DNA from 4 places in the Novosphingobium sp. PP1Y genome. Region 4 is predicted to be linked to each of the others. Evidence: predicted binding sites of a transcription regulator. Region 4 holds the regulator's gene; each other region holds the start of a gene.

Region 1 (4,069 bases), 330 kb from region 4:
GGTTCTCCGTCTTCTCCAGATCGCGCCACCGGGCGAAGTCGCGCATCAGCGACAGGAAAGTGTTGCGCGCACGGGCGGGCAGTTCGTCGGTATCGACGATTTCGATGGCGGCCGCGGCAAGAGGGATGCCCTGGCGGCGCGCGAGCTGGTGCAGCTTCTCCAGCGCCTTGGCGCCAAGTCCGCGCTTCGGGGCATTGTAGATGCGCTCGAAAGCGAGGTCGTCGGCGGGCTGGGCGATAACGCGCAGGTAGGCCAGCGCATCGCGGATTTCGGCGCGTTCGTAAAAACGGAAACCGCCGACGATCCGGTACTTGAGGCCGATCGAGATGAAGCGGTCTTCGAACTCGCGCGTCTGGTACTGCGCGCGCACGAGAATGGCCATCTGGTCCAGCGGGGCGCCCTCGCGCTCGAGCCGCTCGATCTCGTCGCCCACGCGGCGCGCTTCTTCCGGTGCATCCCAGACGCCGATCACGCGCACCTTGTCCCCGGGGTGGCGCTCGGTCCACAAGGTCTTGCCGAGGCGCTGGCTGTTCTCGTTGATGAGGCCCGAGGCAGCGGCAAGGATCTCGGGCGTCGAGCGGTAGTTCTGTTCGAGCCGGATCACTTTCGCGCCGGGAAAATCCTTTTCGAAGCGCAGGATATTGGCGACTTCTGCGCCGCGCCATGAATAGATCGACTGGTCGTCGTCACCCACCACGCAAATGTTCTGGCGGCCCTGCGCGATCAGGCGCAGCCACAGGTACTGGACCTGGTTGGTGTCCTGATATTCGTCCACCATGACGTACTTGAAGCGCTGCTGGTACTGCTCCAGCACCTCGCGATGGGTGCGCAGGATGTTGAGCATGTGCAGCAGCAGGTCACCGAAGTCGCAGGCGTTCAGCGTCTTCAGGCGGTCCTGGTAGAGGCTGTAGAACTTCTGGCCGCGGCCGTTGGCATAGGCTTCGTTCTCCGCTGCATCGAGATCCTGCGGATTCAGCCCGCGGTTCTTCCAGCGATCGATGCACCCGGCAAGCTGGCGGGCGGGGAAGCGCTTTTCATCGACGCCTTCGGCCTGGATGAGCTGCTTGAGCAGGCGCAGCTGATCGTCGGTGTCGATGATCGTGTAGTTGGGTTGCAGCCCCACCAGTTCGGCATGGCGGCGCAGCATCCTGGCAGCGATGGCGTGGAAGGTGCCGAGCCACGGCATGCCCTCGACCGCGGGGCCGACGAGCTGGCCGACCCGGTCGCGCATTTCGCGCGCGGCCTTGTTGGTGAAAGTGACGCACAGCACTTCGCTTGGCCATGCAAGGCGATTGCGGATGATGTTGGCAAGACGCCGGGTAAGGGCGGCGGTCTTGCCCGTGCCTGCGCCTGCCAGCATCAGGACCGGCCCTTCGGTGGTCAGCACGGCCTCCTTCTGGGGCGCGTTGAGGCCGTCGATCAGGGGATCGTTGCTGGCGGCAGGCATGCCGCTGGGCGAGGTATCTTGCAGGCTGTTCACACGTGAACAACTAGGGAACGGAACATCGCGGCGCAAGGCCGCTTTGCCGCATGCATGGAACATTCCCGGGCGTGAAACGTCGGTCCGGCAACGGATACACAGTGGAGAGAGACCATGCGAAAATCGATTCTCGCAGGCGGATCGGCGCTTGCTCTGGCGGCCTTGCCCGGTGCGCTACTGGCCCAGAACGCGCCGCCTGCAGCCGCCGATCCGGCGCGAGTCGCCTCGGCGGCGCCGGTAACGCTGACGCCGGAGCAGCAGGCCATGTACGACGGCTGGCCGGCAGACCGTCAGGCCGAGTACGATGCCTGGCCGGACGAGTACAAGGGCTATTACTGGACGCTCGTTCCCGAGCGGCAGGAAGGGTACTGGGCCCTGACGCCCGACCAGCGCGGACAGGTCTACAAGATGAGCCCGCAGCAGCGTGAAACCGCGTGGGCGTCGATCATCCAGCAGCTCAACGGCGAAACTCCCACAACCCCTGCAACACAGGCGAATCCACCCGGCGAGGGCATGCCGACTGCCGGGGTGCCTGCGCCGCAAGCGGCCGAACAGGCCGTGCGCCCCGCGATGCCTGCGGACGAAAGCTATCAGGGCGGCCCCTACAAGGGGGCGCTGACGCCGCCGCCTGCCTCTGCGATGAACAAGGATTATCCGGTCTGCAGCAAGACCGTGCAGGACAGCTGCCGCAATCCCGGAGGCAAGTAACGGCCCCGGTTTTTTGAGTACGAAAAGGGTCCCGCCGCGTGGCGGGGCCCACTTCATATCGGCGCAATATCAGGATTCGATGCGGCGCAGGATTTGGAGCCGTGCCTTGCCGACATCGCGTACGGCGTCGGTTTCGAACCCGCGGATCGCAACGTCCTCGCCGCGCGCCGTCTCCAGGCTCACCCAGGTGGTTTCCCCGATCCAGCCGAGTCGCGTGAGCTTGTCCACGGCGACCGCACCGGCTCCGGTATCGTAAGGCGGATCGAGCAGCACGAGGTCGAGCGGCTCCTTCGCCGGACCCAGCGAGAGTGCCGAGCAGGCCCGAACGTCGCATTGCGACTGGGCCTGCAGGTTGGCGATGTTGCGACGGATGGCGCGGATCGCGGCAGCGTCCTGATCGACGAAGAGGCAATGCGCTGCGCCGCGCGACAGGGCTTCGAGGCCGAGCGCGCCGGAGCCTGCGAACAGGTCGGCGACCTTCAGCCCTTCGAACGTGCCGAGGCGGCTCGTCAGCATCGAGAACAACGTCTCGCGGGTGCGGTCGGCGGTCGGACGCGTCGCGTCACCTTCGGGCGTAGCCAGCTTGCGCCCGCGCCAAGCGCCGGCAACGATTCGCAGGCCGGTACTTGTGCCCTTCATTCGCCTTTGCCCTTGCCGAGGGAGCGGCGGAAGGTCTCGAGATCGCGCTGCGAAACTTCTCCGACCGTGCCCTTGGGCAGGTCGCCCAGCACGAAGGGGCCGTAGGAAATGCGCAGCAGGCGGCTGACCTTCAGGCCGAGATGTTCCAGCACGCGGCGCACTTCGCGGTTCTTGCCCTCGGTCAGGGTCATTTCGATCCACTGGTTGCGCCCCGTCCGACGCTCCATATTCGCGTCGATCTTGCCGTATTGGATGCCGTCGATCTCGATGCCGTCGATCAGGTCCTCGAGCTGGGCCTGCGTGATATCGCCGAAAGCGCGGGCGCGGTAGGTGCGCGGGACGCCGTTGGCGGGCAGTTCCAGCTGGCGCTTGAACTCGCCGTCGTTGGTCAGCAGCAGCAGGCCCTCGGTGTTGAGGTCAAGTCGGCCGATCGGCATGACCCGGCCGCTGCCGGCAGGCAGGGCATTGCGCAGGGCATTGTAGATCGTCGGGCGGCCGGCGGGATCGCGTTCGGCGGTCAGCAGTCCGGCAGGCTTGTGGAAGACGAACAGGCGGGTCGCCTCGGGTGCCTTCACCGGCTGGCCGTCGACGGTTACGCCGCGCAGATCCTTCAGGACGGTCGAGGGCGCGGTAATCGGCTCGTCGCCCAGCTTGACGCGGCCCTCGGCGATCATGCGTTCCGCTTCGCGGCGGCTGGCGACGCCAGCGCGGGCGAGCAGCTTGGCGATCCGTTCGCCCTCGCGCTCGGGCAGCGAGGGATCGCGGGGCGTCGGCGGTGCGGCCGGGCGCGGGACACGAGGCTTGCGCGGCGCATTGCCGCGCGCGTCGTCGCTGCCGGGACGGTTTTTGTCGCTGCCGGGACGGCTGTTGAGGGGACGCTTGCTGCCGGTGGCCGCGCGCGGGCGTCTCGGTTCACCGGGTTTCTGGGGAGGTCTGGCCATGGCAGCGCCTTAGCTGTTGATCGCCGGTTCATCCAGCCTTCCCATACAGGTGGGGGCTGCGTATCCCGAAACCCCGCACGCCGATGGAGTTTCATGAATGGCCGCAGCCGCGACAGATCAGCCGAAGAAGCCGGGCTGGCGCCGCGTCCTTCGAGCACTCGGGAACCGCAAGACGGGTTTCATGGCACTGTTCGGCTTCGCATCGGGCCTGCCTTACGCGCTGCTGCTCGGCACGCTCTACGCATGGCTGTCCGACGCCAAGGTCGATCTGGAGACGATGGGCGTATTCTCGCTGATCGGC
Region 2 (4,069 bases), 1.3 Mb from region 4:
TGCTTTCGCGCGTCAACCTGACGCGTGAGGAAATGCGCTATTCGCGCAGCTATGCGGCCGGCATGGTGCTCGAAGTCGACCGCCGGCAAAGGGGGCAGGGGCTGCAGAAGGGCCGCTATGAAGTGATCGAAACCGATCCCACCCGCGAACGCGTGATGCTGCAGAACGAGCGGGGCAAGCGCTTTGAATTCCGGCCGGGCCAGATGCGACCGCAAGGTGACCAGGATCCGCTGCGTCTGTTTGAGGTTCGCCCACTAGAAATTCACGATGGTGACCGCATCCGCTGGACCGCGACCGATCATAAGCGCGGCCTGCTCAACGCCGATCAGGCGCGCATCGTGGCGGTTGATGGGAAGGGTGTTGCGGTGAAAACGTCGCTTGGCGCCGAACACCGGCTGGGGCTGGGCGATCCCATGCTCGAGCGTCTTGATCTCGCCTACGCGCTCAATGCGCACATGGCGCAGGGTCTGACCTCCGACCGCGGGATCGCCGTCATGGATAGCCGCGAACGCAATCTTGCCAATCAGCAGACATTTCTGGTGACGATAACCCGCCTGCGCGATGGTCTGACCCTGTTTGTCGACAATGCGGGCAAGCTCGAAGCAGCTGTTGAGCGCAATCCGGGAATGAAGCGCTCGGCGCTCGAAACGGTCAATCAGCTGCGCGATGCGGCAGCAACGGGCCAGGCGAAGGGCAAGGCGTCTGATCGTTCGCAAGAACCGGCTCGCGAGCCGCCCGAACTCGATCGCTCAATCACCAAGCCTTTCGAAATCGGGATCTGACACAGCGTATATCCGCATGGGTCCATATGGCACCGGTTGACTGTTAGTTCTGTTTTTGTTCTCATGGCGACCATGTCCCGAATCGCCGATGAGATCCTGTTTACGCACATCGAGGTCGCGCTTGCGGTTGCGTCCGAAGCAACGCTTGTCGGGCTCGGTGCTGACGACCCGCGAACCCAACGCAATGCTCGTGTCGATCTTGCGCGCCACCTGGTCGAACGCATGCAGGGTTTGGAGTTCGAAGGAGAGGGGAATGCCGGCAGGAGCTCTCAGCCCACTCTCTTTCCGGGCGATCTCTCGCCGATGGCCGACCAGCATTGAGATGTGGCTGAGGTAATACTGGCTTATTGCAGGCGCGTCGCGCGATCCTTCCCCATCAGCTCTGCAACGCGTTTGGCGATGGCTTTCCAAGTGGCGATACCCGCCTCGTCCTGTGCCAGCGCGAGCGCGCCGATCTGTTCGGCGACATGAAGCGGTGCATCATCGCCATGGGTCTTCAGGACCTGGTTGGCACAGGCCCAGAGTTCCCAATCGCTCAGCATCAGCCGAGACGTCCAACAAGGCCGAGGAAGAACGCGATCAAACCGTAGCCCACGACACTGCCCGCCAAGAGAAGTTCAATATTGAATTTGGAGCGAGGAGGGCGGGGTTGTCCTGCTGGCCAGATCTGATCGCAGATGAGCTCGTTGAACCCGGCGCGGCGTCCGCAGACTGCCACTTCGCGTCCGAGCAACCGACGGGCTCCACGCCCGGTGTCGAGCTCCCACACCCCGCCGTCCGAATGCAGTTCAAGTCCGAAGGGGCCTTCGGAAAGACGGCCTGTCAGACAGAGTTCCGGGCCTAGCGGCATGCAGGCCCTTTCCAGTAGCGATCCCAACGCAGCACTGTGCGTGTCTGGATCATCGAGCAGGAGAGATCGGCTCCGTTCGGCAGTCGGCACCAGGCAGCCGTCCGGTTGCCGCCTGCCGAACCTTCCGACCGGCATGTCAATCTCGGTCCACGAACCACGACGTGCCCTGTCGAGATGGTCCCTCGAGGGCCGCCAAGAAGATCGACGAGCGCGTCGCGCGCTTCGATAGCCGACGCGTCGGGGCAGGGCTGGTTGGTCCTGCATGTTCCGTCCATTTCGCGCGCGGCGATCCCGGCGATGCGGACATGGGGGCCTTCGGCGCACCATATGGGCCCGTCGCCATCCCAGACATGCGTGGGTGTGCAGGTAAAGGTCTGGCCGGCAGCGACGATCGAGGCAGCGAGGAGGGCAATCATTGGCGAGCTACCTAGCGAAGCGCGCGGCCGAACCAAAGCACGCGGCCGACAATATTGATCGTCCGCTTCTCCAGTCCGCGCCAACTGGGATAGGCCGGATTGTCGCTGAGCACCGAGACCCGCTTGCCTTGCGGCTCGATTGCGACCCGCTTGACGCTGAGCATGTCGTCCATGCGCAGCACATAGATCCCGTCGCGCAGCCGCGACTGTCCATCGTTGAGATCGACCATGACTTCATCGCCGTCATGCAGCGTTGGCTCCATCGAATCCCCGTGCACGGCGATGATCGAAAGGCTTGTCGCCTTGCTTGCGGTCAGACGGCGCAGCCACTTTTCGTCGAACCCGAACTGGGCGCATTTGGATTCCATCTCTGCCAAAGCGCCGTGCCCTGCCGAGGCTTCGACATCGAGAACCGGAACATGGACCAATTCGACGACCGGGCCAGATCGCCGCTCGGGAGCGCCGAGAATCTTCTCGTCTACTCCGAAGAAGCGGGCGAGCACGGAGCGGTCCTGCTCGTCCAACTGCCGGGGACTGCCGCGACGGATGTATTGCTGGATGTAGGCCGCGTTGCGTCCAAGAAGGCGGGAGATCGAGGAGTAATTACACCCTCGTTGCTGGATCAGATCGTCCAGGGCTTTGCGTGCATCTTCCATCGCTGCGGGTCCTATCGCATTCGCCTAGGAAATTCGATCCTAGACTCTAGGAAGCCTTCCTAATAAGAACATAACAAGAACACAAGCGGAAAGCGAGTCGAATGTGATGGAGCTCCTGGACCAGATCGAAGCGTATTTGGCGCGTACCGGAATGCGCGCGAGCACATTTGGGAGGGCTGCGGTAGCTGATCCTAGGTTCGTCCAGGACCTTCGCGAAGGACGCCGACCGAGGCAGCAAACGAGGCGTCGCATCAATGATTTCATTTCGGATGATCGTTAAGGCCAGATCTAATGCAAAGTTCTTTATTTGTGGACGCAAATTGGAAAATATATAATTTTAATTCAACCCTATAGGTAACAACAATACTATAATATATATCCACAATATATAGATATTCTTTGAAATTTGTGTATTAAATATTTTGTGAATCATGAACATATTAATAATTTTCGGCAGATAGAATTTGATTCTCTCTTATATATTATGAAATTAATCAGATATCTGTAGTTGTGTCGAGAACTGGGCACCTCCAAAAACCCCTCGCAAATCGAGGCCTGATCTGATTCACTTGCCGCTGGAAGGAAGCGGGGATGCGGCAGGCGGGGTTGTTCGGGCTATCGGATCATTTGAAGCGGTTGTCGGCGCATGGCGATCCGCTGGAGGTACTGGGCCGGGTGGTGGATTTCGAGGCGTTCCGACCAACGCTCGATGCGGCGCTGGGCTATTCGGACGGGGCGAAGGGCGGACGTCCGCCCTATGACCCGGTGACGATGCTCAAGGTGCTGGTCTTGGCAGCGCAGAACAATGTGAGCGATGCGCGAATGGAGTATCTGATCCGCGATCGGCTGAGCTGGCTGCGTTTCCTGGGCTTCGACCTTGGCGCACCGACGCCCGATGCCAACACCATCCGGCTGTTCCGGGAGCGGCTGACCCAGGCGGGCGCTCTGGATATGCTGTTCGCTGATTTCGACCGGCAGCTCAAGGAACGGGGCTATCTGCCGATGGGCGGGCAGATCGTCGATGCGACATTGGTGGCCGCGCCCAAGCAGCGCAACACCGATGCCGAGAAGGCTGCGATCAAGGATGGCAAGGCGGCCAGCGAGATTTGGCCCGAGGAACCGGCCAAGGCGGCGCAAAAGGACACCGATGCCCGCTGGACGCTGAAGTTCGCCAAGGCGAGACCCACAGCTGATGGCAGGCCGCAGCCGGACATTGCGATCCCCAGCTTCGGCTACAAGAGCAGCGTGTCGATCTGCCGCGCCTTCGGCTTCATACGCAAGGGCAAGACCACCGATGGCGCCCGCTACGACGGGCGGATGCTGCGGGACGTGGTGACGAAGGACAACACCGCCTCCGATGTCTGG
Region 3 (4,069 bases), 1.0 Mb from region 4:
CCGGAAACCCCGGTGACGCAGCAGAAAGTGCCCAGCGGGAACTTCGCGGTGACGCCGGTGAGGTTGTTGGCCCGCGCGTTCTCCACCGTGACGAAGTGGCCGTTGCCCTTGCGGCGGGTCTGCGGCACCTCGATCCTGCGCGCGCCGGTGAGGTACTGGGCGGTGAGGCTCTGCTTGCTCTTGAGCACCTGCTTGAGGGTGCCTTCGGCCACCACCTCGCCGCCGTGGACGCCCGCGCCGGGGCCGAGGTCCACCACGTGGTCGGCCGCGCGGATCGCGTCCTCGTCATGCTCGACGACGATGACCGTGTTGCCAAGGTCGCGCAGGCGCTTGAGGGTTTCCAGCAGGCGGTCGTTGTCGCGCTGGTGCAGGCCGATGCTCGGCTCGTCCAGCACGTAGAGCACGCCCGAGAGGCCCGAGCCGATCTGGCTGGCGAGGCGGATGCGCTGGCTCTCCCCGCCCGACAGCGTGCCCGAGGTGCGGTCGAGGTTGAGGTAGTCGAGCCCGACGTTGTTGAGGAAGCCGAGGCGCTCGTTGATCTCTTTCAGGATGGCGCGGGCGATCTGCTGCTGCTGGTCGGTGAGCTTGCCTTCCAGTTCGCCGAACCACGCGAAGGCGTCCGCCACCGAAAGCCGCGCGGCATCGGCGATGTCGCTATCGGCAATGCGCACGGACAGCGCCTCGGGCTTGAGGCGCTTGCCGTCGCAGGTCTCGCAAGGCTGGGCGGTCTGGAACTTGGCCAGTTCCTCGCGCATCCAGGCGCTGTCGGTCTGGATCATGCGGCGGTTGAGGTTGCCGATGACGCCCTCGAACGGCTTGTTGACGGTGTATTCCTTGCGCCCGTCCTTGAAGGTGAGCGGAACCGGCGCGCCCGCGGTGCCGTAGAGGACGACGATCTTCACCTCGTCGGGCAGGTCCTGCCAGGGCGTGGTGAGGTCGAAGCCGAAGTGCGCGGCAAGGCTGGAGAGCACCTGCATGTAGTAGGGGCTGGGCGGGTTGGACTTGGCCCAGGGCACGATCGCCCCCTGCTTGAGCGTCAGGTTCTCGTTCGGGACGACGAGCTGCGGGTCGAACAGCAGCTTCTCGCCCAGGCCGTCGCAGGCCGGGCACGCGCCCTGCGGGGCGTTGAAGCTGAACAGGCGCGGCTCGATCTCCTCGATGGTGAAGCCGCTGACCGGGCAGGCGAACTTCTCGGAAAAGACGATGCGGTTGGGCGGCAGGCCCGCGCCCTTGAGGTTGCGTCCCTGCGCTTCCTCTTCCTCGCGGCCCGGGACGTTGCCGTCCGCAAGGTCGACATAGGCGAGCCCGTCGGCCAGCTTGAGCGCCTGCTCGAAACTGTCGGCAAGGCGCGTCTGGATGCCCTCCTTCACGGCGATGCGGTCGACCACCACCTCGATGTCGTGCTTGTACTTCTTGTCGAGCGCGGGGGCGTCCTCGATCGCATGCATCTCGCCGTCGATGCGCACGCGGGTGTAGCCCGCCTTCTGCCACTCGGCCAGTTCCTTGCGGTATTCGCCCTTGCGGCCGCGCACGACGGGGGCAAGCAGGTAGAGGCGCGTGCCTTGCGGCAGGGCCATGACCCGGTCGACCATGTTGGACACCGTCTGCGCCTCGATCGGCAGGCCGGTGGCGGGCGAGTAGGGAATGCCCACGCGCGCCCACAGCAGGCGCATGTAGTCCCAGATCTCGGTCACCGTCGCCACCGTGGAACGCGGGTTGCGGCTGGTGGTCTTCTGCTCGATCGAGATCGCGGGAGAAAGCCCGTCGATATGCTCGACATCGGGCTTCTGCATCATCTCGAGGAACTGGCGGGCATAGGCGCTCAGGCTCTCGACATAGCGGCGCTGGCCCTCGGCATAGATCGTGTCGAACGCCAGGCTCGACTTGCCCGAGCCCGAAAGGCCGGTGATGACGATCAGCTTCTCACGCGGGAGCGCAATGTCGAAGCCCTTGAGGTTGTGCTCGCGCGCGCCGCGCACGGTAATGTGAGAGAGACTCATGGGGAGCGTGTGTTCCAGATTTGTTCGCGTCGATCAAGCGGCGGGGTGACTTGCCCGCAAGATGGGATGCAAACGGTTTATCGCAATGGCTTTGCATCGCCCCGGACGAATTGGCAAAATGCGCGCAGGGTTCAGGTGAAGGTCTAAAAGATCATGCAGCGTTTTGGTTTCCTGTGCGCAGCGGCGCTGGCCGCGGCGACATTGTCCGGTCCGGTCCATGCGGACGATCCGTACGAGAAACTGACGCCCGAGGAACTCGCCCGCGACAAGGCGACGATCCGCCGCCTCAACCGCGAACAGCTCGACTACGTGCGCAAGCGCGACGCGCAATATGCCAAGGGCTGGCGCGCCTACGACGACGCCCGGCGCTCGCCTGACTATGGCGAAAGCCGCTATGCCCGGCAGATGCGCGACTACGAGGCCGACCGCCGCGACTACGAGCGCGCGATGGCCGACTGGCGCGAAGACGTCGCCGCCTGCCGCGCCGGCTACTACTCACGCTGCCGCCGCTGAGGCGGGCGAGTCCCCGGGCTGACTTGCGCCCGGCTGCATCTTCCCTTCGAGATTGCCGCACAGGCGGAAATCCAGCTCTCGATGCGCGCTATCGCGCGTCCTGCCACAGCCCAGCTTTCCCCGCGCCGGCGAATTCCCGGTTTACACGCTGGCGCCCTGTCGCACGCAGGATGCAAGCGAACAAACTCTTGAGTCGCCCCCTTCCCCAATACTGCGAATGCGCGTAAAAATGTCGCCGGACACCAAGAAGACGAGTCGAATTTTACAAGTAATGGTAACTCCAAGTAATTTTATTTCCGACAGCACTTCAATACCGGGGTGAGTCGAGGGGTTTCTGAATTCTGTAAATCATTTCAGCGTCGTAGTGAGGATATCTCGCGGCGCTCAGGTCTTGTCGGGCATCTTGCCACATCTACCGATTCCGGGTCGCCTGGAACTTCTCGAGCCGCAGGTTGCAGAGCCTGACGGTCCTTGCCCTGCGCCTCATATCGTCAGGAGACGAACCATGAAGAGAATCCATGCCGCCATCCTCGCCGCGACAATGTTCGCCATCGCAACTCCTTCGCTTGCCGACGTCGTGGTGAAGGACACCGCCTGGTCCAGCCTTCCCCATCGCGAAGTGCGTTTCAATGACCTCAACCTCGACACCCCCCAGGGCATCGACAAGCTCAATGTGCGCATTTCCGCTGCCGTAAGGACGGTCTGCGGCCAGCCCGATGCCCGTATCCCGCGTGAAGTTGCCATGACCCACACCTGCCGCGACCAGTCGCTGCAACGCGCCTTTGCCGATCGCGATTCGATCCTGGCCGCGCGCCTTGCCGCCCGGGACGATCCGAGTCGGCTCGCCGCGCTCGATACATCGATCGCCATTGCGGCCCGCTGAGGAACGGGCGCCGAAGGACCGCCCACCCCCTTCACACCGGACGGTCGACTGAACCGGAAGGCAGGGAACGCTCGCACGCTCCCTGCCTTCGGTCACCCCGTGAGGCAAGCATCGGGCTGCGCAGGCCTGGCGGTCCTGCCTGCCCGATGCTTGCCTCACGGGGCGGCTAACCTAAGATGGGGGCATGAGAAAACTTCCCCCCGTTCTCGCCGCAGCCCTGCTGGCTGCCAGTTCCCACCCTGCCCTTGCCAAGGTCTCGGTCGATGCCGACCGGATCGCGGCCGACGTCAAGACGCTTGCCTCCGATACTTTCGAAGGCCGCGCGCCCGGCACCGCGGGCGAGGACCGCACGATCGGCTACCTGATCGCGCGGTTCCAGGACCTTGGCCTGCAACCCGCCGGCCCGGACGGACAGTGGATGCAGACCGTCCCGCTGCTCCACACGAAGCTTGAAAAGGCGCGGACCCTGGCCTTCACCGGCCCCAAGGGCGCGATGCCGGTCGAACAGGCCAAGGACCTTTACGTCTCCACCGTGCGGCCCGACGACATTGCCGCCATCGAGAACGCGCCCGTCGTCTTCGTCGGCTATGGCGTGAATGCGCCCGAGCGCGGCTGGGACGACTTCAAGGGCGCGGACCTGAAGGGCAAGGTGGTCGTCTTCCTCGTCAACGAT
Region 4 (4,069 bases):
TGCTTCTGGACTGTGTAAACCGTGTAAACCTCGTCAGGATGTCAAGGTCTGAGATGAACAAGAGCCTCACGCACATCGATTCGGACGGGACGGCGCGCATGGTCGATGTCGGCGCCAAGGCAGAGACGCAGCGGCTCGCCATTGCCTCGGGGCGGATCACGATGTCAGCCGAGGCACTCGCGGCGATCCGCGCCGGGGATGCCCCCAAGGGCGACGTGCTGGGCACCGCGCGCATCGCCGGGATCATGGCGGGCAAGCGCACCGGGGACCTGATCCCGATGTGCCACCCGCTCGCCATCGATGCGATCAATGTCGATTTCAGCTTCGAGGACGAAGCCGTCAGGGCCACGGCGACGGCCTCGCTCACCGGCAAGACCGGCGTGGAAATGGAAGCCATCACGGCCGTTTCCGTGGCGCTGGTGACGATCTACGACATGGCCAAGGCGCTCGACAAGGGCATGGTCATCGGCGACATCCGCCTGATCGAGAAGCGCGGCGGCAAGTCCGGGACCTGGCGCGCGGAGGACCGGCACTGATGGCAGGTCCCGCGCCGATCCCGCTCGAAGATGCCCAGGCCCGCCTGCTTGCACTGGCCGAAGCACTAGCGGTCGAGCGCGTCGACGTCGAAAGCGCGCTGGGCCGCTTCCTGGCCGAACCGCTGCTGGCGCGGCGCACCCAGCCTTCCGCCCATCTCTCCGCGATGGACGGCTATGCAATGATCGAAGGCGACCTCACCGGGCCATGGCAGGTGATCGGTGAAAGCGCCGCAGGCCACCCCTTTACCGGCACGCTGCAAAAGGGCGAGGCCGTGCGGATCTCGACCGGCGCGATCATGCCCGCCGATGCCGGCGTCGTGATCCTGCAGGAAGACCTTGGGCGGGAAGGCAACCTCATTACCCTCAGCGGCGATCTGCCCGAACCGCCGCACAAGCACATCCGCCCTTGCGGAATGGATTTCACGGCAGGGCAAGAAGTGCTGGGCGAAGGAGTCCGCATCGGCCCGGCGCATATCGCGCTGGCCCTCTCCGCGGGTCATCGCCACCTGCCGGTGCGCCGCATGCCGAAAGTCGCGGTGATCGACAGCGGCGATGAACTGGCCGCCGATCCGGAGACCTGCCCTGCGCACCAGATCCCCGCGAGCAACGGCGCCATGCTGGTCTCGCTGGTTGGCGCCCTGCCGGTCGAGGCGCAGCGAATCGGCCCCGTGACCGACACGCTCGATGCGCTGATCGGCGCTTTCGACGAGGCCGCCGATTGCGACATGATCGTCACCAGCGGCGGAGCCTCGGTAGGCGATCACGATCTCGTGCGCCCGGCTCTCGAACGCTGGGGCGCAAGGCTCGACTTCTGGCGCGTCGCCATCAAGCCGGGCAAGCCGATCCTTGTTGCCACCCGCGAACGCAGCAGCGGCGGCACGCAGATCATCATCGGCCTGCCGGGCAATCCGGTTTCGAGCATGGTCACCGCCTATCTCTTTGTCCTGCCGATGCTGCGCGCAATGCTAGGGGCAAACCGTTCGCTGCCAATGCAGATCTCGACCGTTCTGGACGCACCGCTCAGGGCCATCGGCCACCGCCGCGAATTCCTGCGCGGCTACTGGAACGGCGAGAGCGTGGTGCCCATGACGCTGCAGGACAGCGGTGCACTCAGCGCCCTTGCGGCCAGCAATGTGCTGATCGATCGTCCCGCGCATGCACCGGCCGCCACGCCCGGAGACACGGTGCGGGTGTTCCTGCTCGAAAACGGCGGTATTGCTTGACGTTCCAGAATCTGTTGCTTAATTGTTCTCTCATTGTTCACAAGCAGAACAACGCTCGGGGACGCAGAGAAAGAGGCAACGAAGATGTTGACGCGCAAGCAGCATGAATTGCTCAAGTTCATTCAGGTCCGGCTTGAAGAAAGCGGCATCTCGCCCAGCTTCGAGGAGATGAAGGAAGCGCTCGACCTCAAGTCGAAGTCGGGCGTGCACCGCCTCATTTCCGCGCTTGAGGAACGCGGCTTCATCCGCCGCCTGCCGAACCGCGCCCGCGCGCTGGAAATCCTGCGCCAGCCCGAAGACGTCACCAGCAAGCCCGCGACGAAGGCCGCCGCTCCTGCCGGTAAGGAATCGCTTGCCGCGCTCAAGCAGCCCGAACGCACGCCCCAACCGGCGAACGACGTCATCGAGATTCCGCTGCACGGTCGCATCGCTGCCGGTGTTCCCATCGAGGCGCTCGAAGGACAGTCGATGCTTCCGGTTCCGGCAGCCCTGCTCGGCTCGGGCGAACACTACGCGCTTGAGGTTTCGGGCGATTCGATGGTCGAGGCCGGCATTCTCGACGGCGACTTTGCCCTGATCCGTCGCACCAACACCGCACGCGACGGCGAAATCGTCGTCGCCCTGGTTCGTGGCGAGGAAGCGACGCTCAAGTATCTCCAGCGCGATGGCGGCATGGTTCGCCTCGTGCCCGCCAATGCCGCATACGAACCGCAGATCTACGGCCCTGACGAGATCGAGGTTCAAGGCAAGCTCGCAGGGCTGCTGCGCCGCTATCACTGAGCTTGCCCCGGAAAGCGTAACCTTCAGGCGCGCTCTCCGGGAGGCGTACTTTCAGGAAGGCGTACTCTCCGGACAGGGCCGAAATCACGGCCCGCGCGGTTTCCACCAGCCATGGCGGCCCTGCCCTGCCGCCACGGTTTCGACGGATCTGCCGCGCAGCCTGATGGCAAGCCCGCCGGTCCTGTCCAGCATGGTCCGGTCGGCCTTGAGCCAGCGCGGCTTGCAGCTCCATGGCAGCCAGCGGTCGGCAATGACGATATCGGCCTTGTCGCAGGCCGCTGCCAGCGACCGCTCGGGCACCTGGTCGCGGCCTCTGGCGATCAGCAAGTCCCACGATCGACCGGCTCGATCGATCCGTACCGAACAGAAGTCGCGATTGCATCTCGAACCCGGCCACGATGCGAGCGGCGTCAATTCGCCTTCGATCCCTGCGAATTCGCGAAGATTGTCGCGCACATAATCGCTGCCGGTGTCGCGCAAGGTGACGAGCCCATCGCCGCTATCGTCGAGCAGTCCGACATGACGGCCATCGCCGGTCACGAGAATGTCCGGCGGCTCGAGCAGGATGAGCCAGACGATACCGAAACAGGCTGGCACCAGTCCCAGCAGCCGCACGCGCCCGCTCCACAGGCCCAGCCACAGGCCGCCGGTTACGAACAGAAGGAAGCCGCCCGTCCCCATGGCAGGCAAAACCGAAACGGCGCCGGGCAGCGCACTGATCGTGTGCGCGAGGCCCAGCAGTAGGTCGATGAACTGCCCCGCCAGCCACCAGAACGGCCCGCCCAGTCCCACAATGTCGCACAGCAGCGCGAGGGCAATGCAGGGCATGACCGCGAAAGTCGTGAGCGGGATGGCAAGCACATTGGCCAGCGCACCATAAGCTCCGGCGCGATGGAAATGGTAGAAGCCGATCGGCATGAGGACGAGTTCGATGACGAAGCCCGTTACGAACAGCATTGCTGCTTGCCGCATAAGCCGCGAAAGCCACGATTCCTCTCGCGGTGCCAGGAACCGGCGAACCGGCCCGCTGGTCGCCAGCGCCACAATCGCAAGTACGGCCGCAAAGCTCATCTGGAAGCTTGGCCCTGTCAGCGATTCGGGCCAGAGCAGCAGGACCGCGAACCCGGCGACAGCCAGAAGCCGAAGCGAGATTGCCTCGCGCCCCAGCGCCAGCGCGACAAGCACGAGCATCGCCCCGATGCAGGAACGGACCGTCGGCACTTGCGAGCCCGTCAACAGGGTATAGGCAATCCCGGACAGAGCACCGCACAGCGCCGCCACCACCGGGAGCCGGAACCGCAAGGCCAGCGCGGGCGAAAGCGCGAGCAACCGCAACGAGAGAAAATAGGCAGCCCCGATTACCGCGCTGACGTGAAGACCGCTGATCGCCAGGAGATGCGCAAGACCAGCATCGCGCATCGCCTGCGCATCGTTCTCTGCAATGCCTCCGCGGTCCCCGCTCGCCAGAGCCGCGGCAATCCCGCTTTCCGGACCGCTCATCCGCGCACGGACATGTCGGGAAAGCGCGCT

The links. The regulator LexA, encoded in region 4, represses DNA repair genes until DNA is damaged. The targets are predictions, from matches to a motif close to GTTCCNCNCTTGTTCT.
Region 1: a site for LexA is predicted at 1,484-1,499, ahead of PP1Y_RS21070 (ATP-dependent helicase). Genes of this name have one in related genera too.
Region 2: a site for LexA is predicted at 2,781-2,796, ahead of PP1Y_RS13565 (S24 family peptidase). Genes of this name have one in related genera too.
Region 3: a site for LexA is predicted at 2,012-2,027, ahead of uvrA (excinuclease ABC subunit UvrA). Genes of this name have one in related genera too.

Annotation. Positions count from the first base shown of each region.
Region 1 covers NC_015580.1:3,182,989-3,187,057, reverse strand. The annotation lists gene PP1Y_RS21070 (ATP-dependent helicase) at 1-1,447, opposite strand, end outside; gene PP1Y_RS21065 (hypothetical protein) at 1,595-2,188, shown strand; gene rsmD (16S rRNA (guanine(966)-N(2))-methyltransferase RsmD) at 2,258-2,827, opposite strand; gene PP1Y_RS21055 (pseudouridine synthase) at 2,824-3,768, opposite strand; gene PP1Y_RS21050 (MFS transporter) at 3,866-4,069, shown strand, end outside.
Region 2 covers NC_015580.1:1,571,473-1,575,541, forward strand. The annotation lists gene mobF (MobF family relaxase) at 1-782, shown strand, start outside; gene PP1Y_RS26005 (hypothetical protein) at 750-1,100, opposite strand; gene PP1Y_RS13550 (hypothetical protein) at 1,127-1,324, opposite strand; gene PP1Y_RS26360 (DUF5818 domain-containing protein) at 1,324-1,632, opposite strand; gene PP1Y_RS13560 (thermonuclease family protein) at 1,623-2,048, opposite strand; gene PP1Y_RS13565 (S24 family peptidase) at 2,060-2,704, opposite strand; gene PP1Y_RS13570 (IS5 family transposase) at 3,296-4,069, shown strand, end outside.
Region 3 covers NC_015580.1:1,837,675-1,841,743, reverse strand. The annotation lists gene uvrA (excinuclease ABC subunit UvrA) at 1-2,000, opposite strand, end outside; gene PP1Y_RS14845 (hypothetical protein) at 2,154-2,513, shown strand; gene PP1Y_RS14840 (UrcA family protein) at 3,019-3,396, shown strand; gene PP1Y_RS14835 (M28 family metallopeptidase) at 3,581-4,069, shown strand, end outside.
Region 4 covers NC_015580.1:2,848,125-2,852,193, forward strand. The annotation lists gene moaC (cyclic pyranopterin monophosphate synthase MoaC) at 54-536, shown strand; gene PP1Y_RS19460 (molybdopterin molybdotransferase MoeA) at 536-1,759, shown strand; gene lexA (transcriptional repressor LexA) at 1,844-2,539, shown strand; gene PP1Y_RS19470 (ComEC/Rec2 family competence protein) at 2,624-4,069, opposite strand, start outside.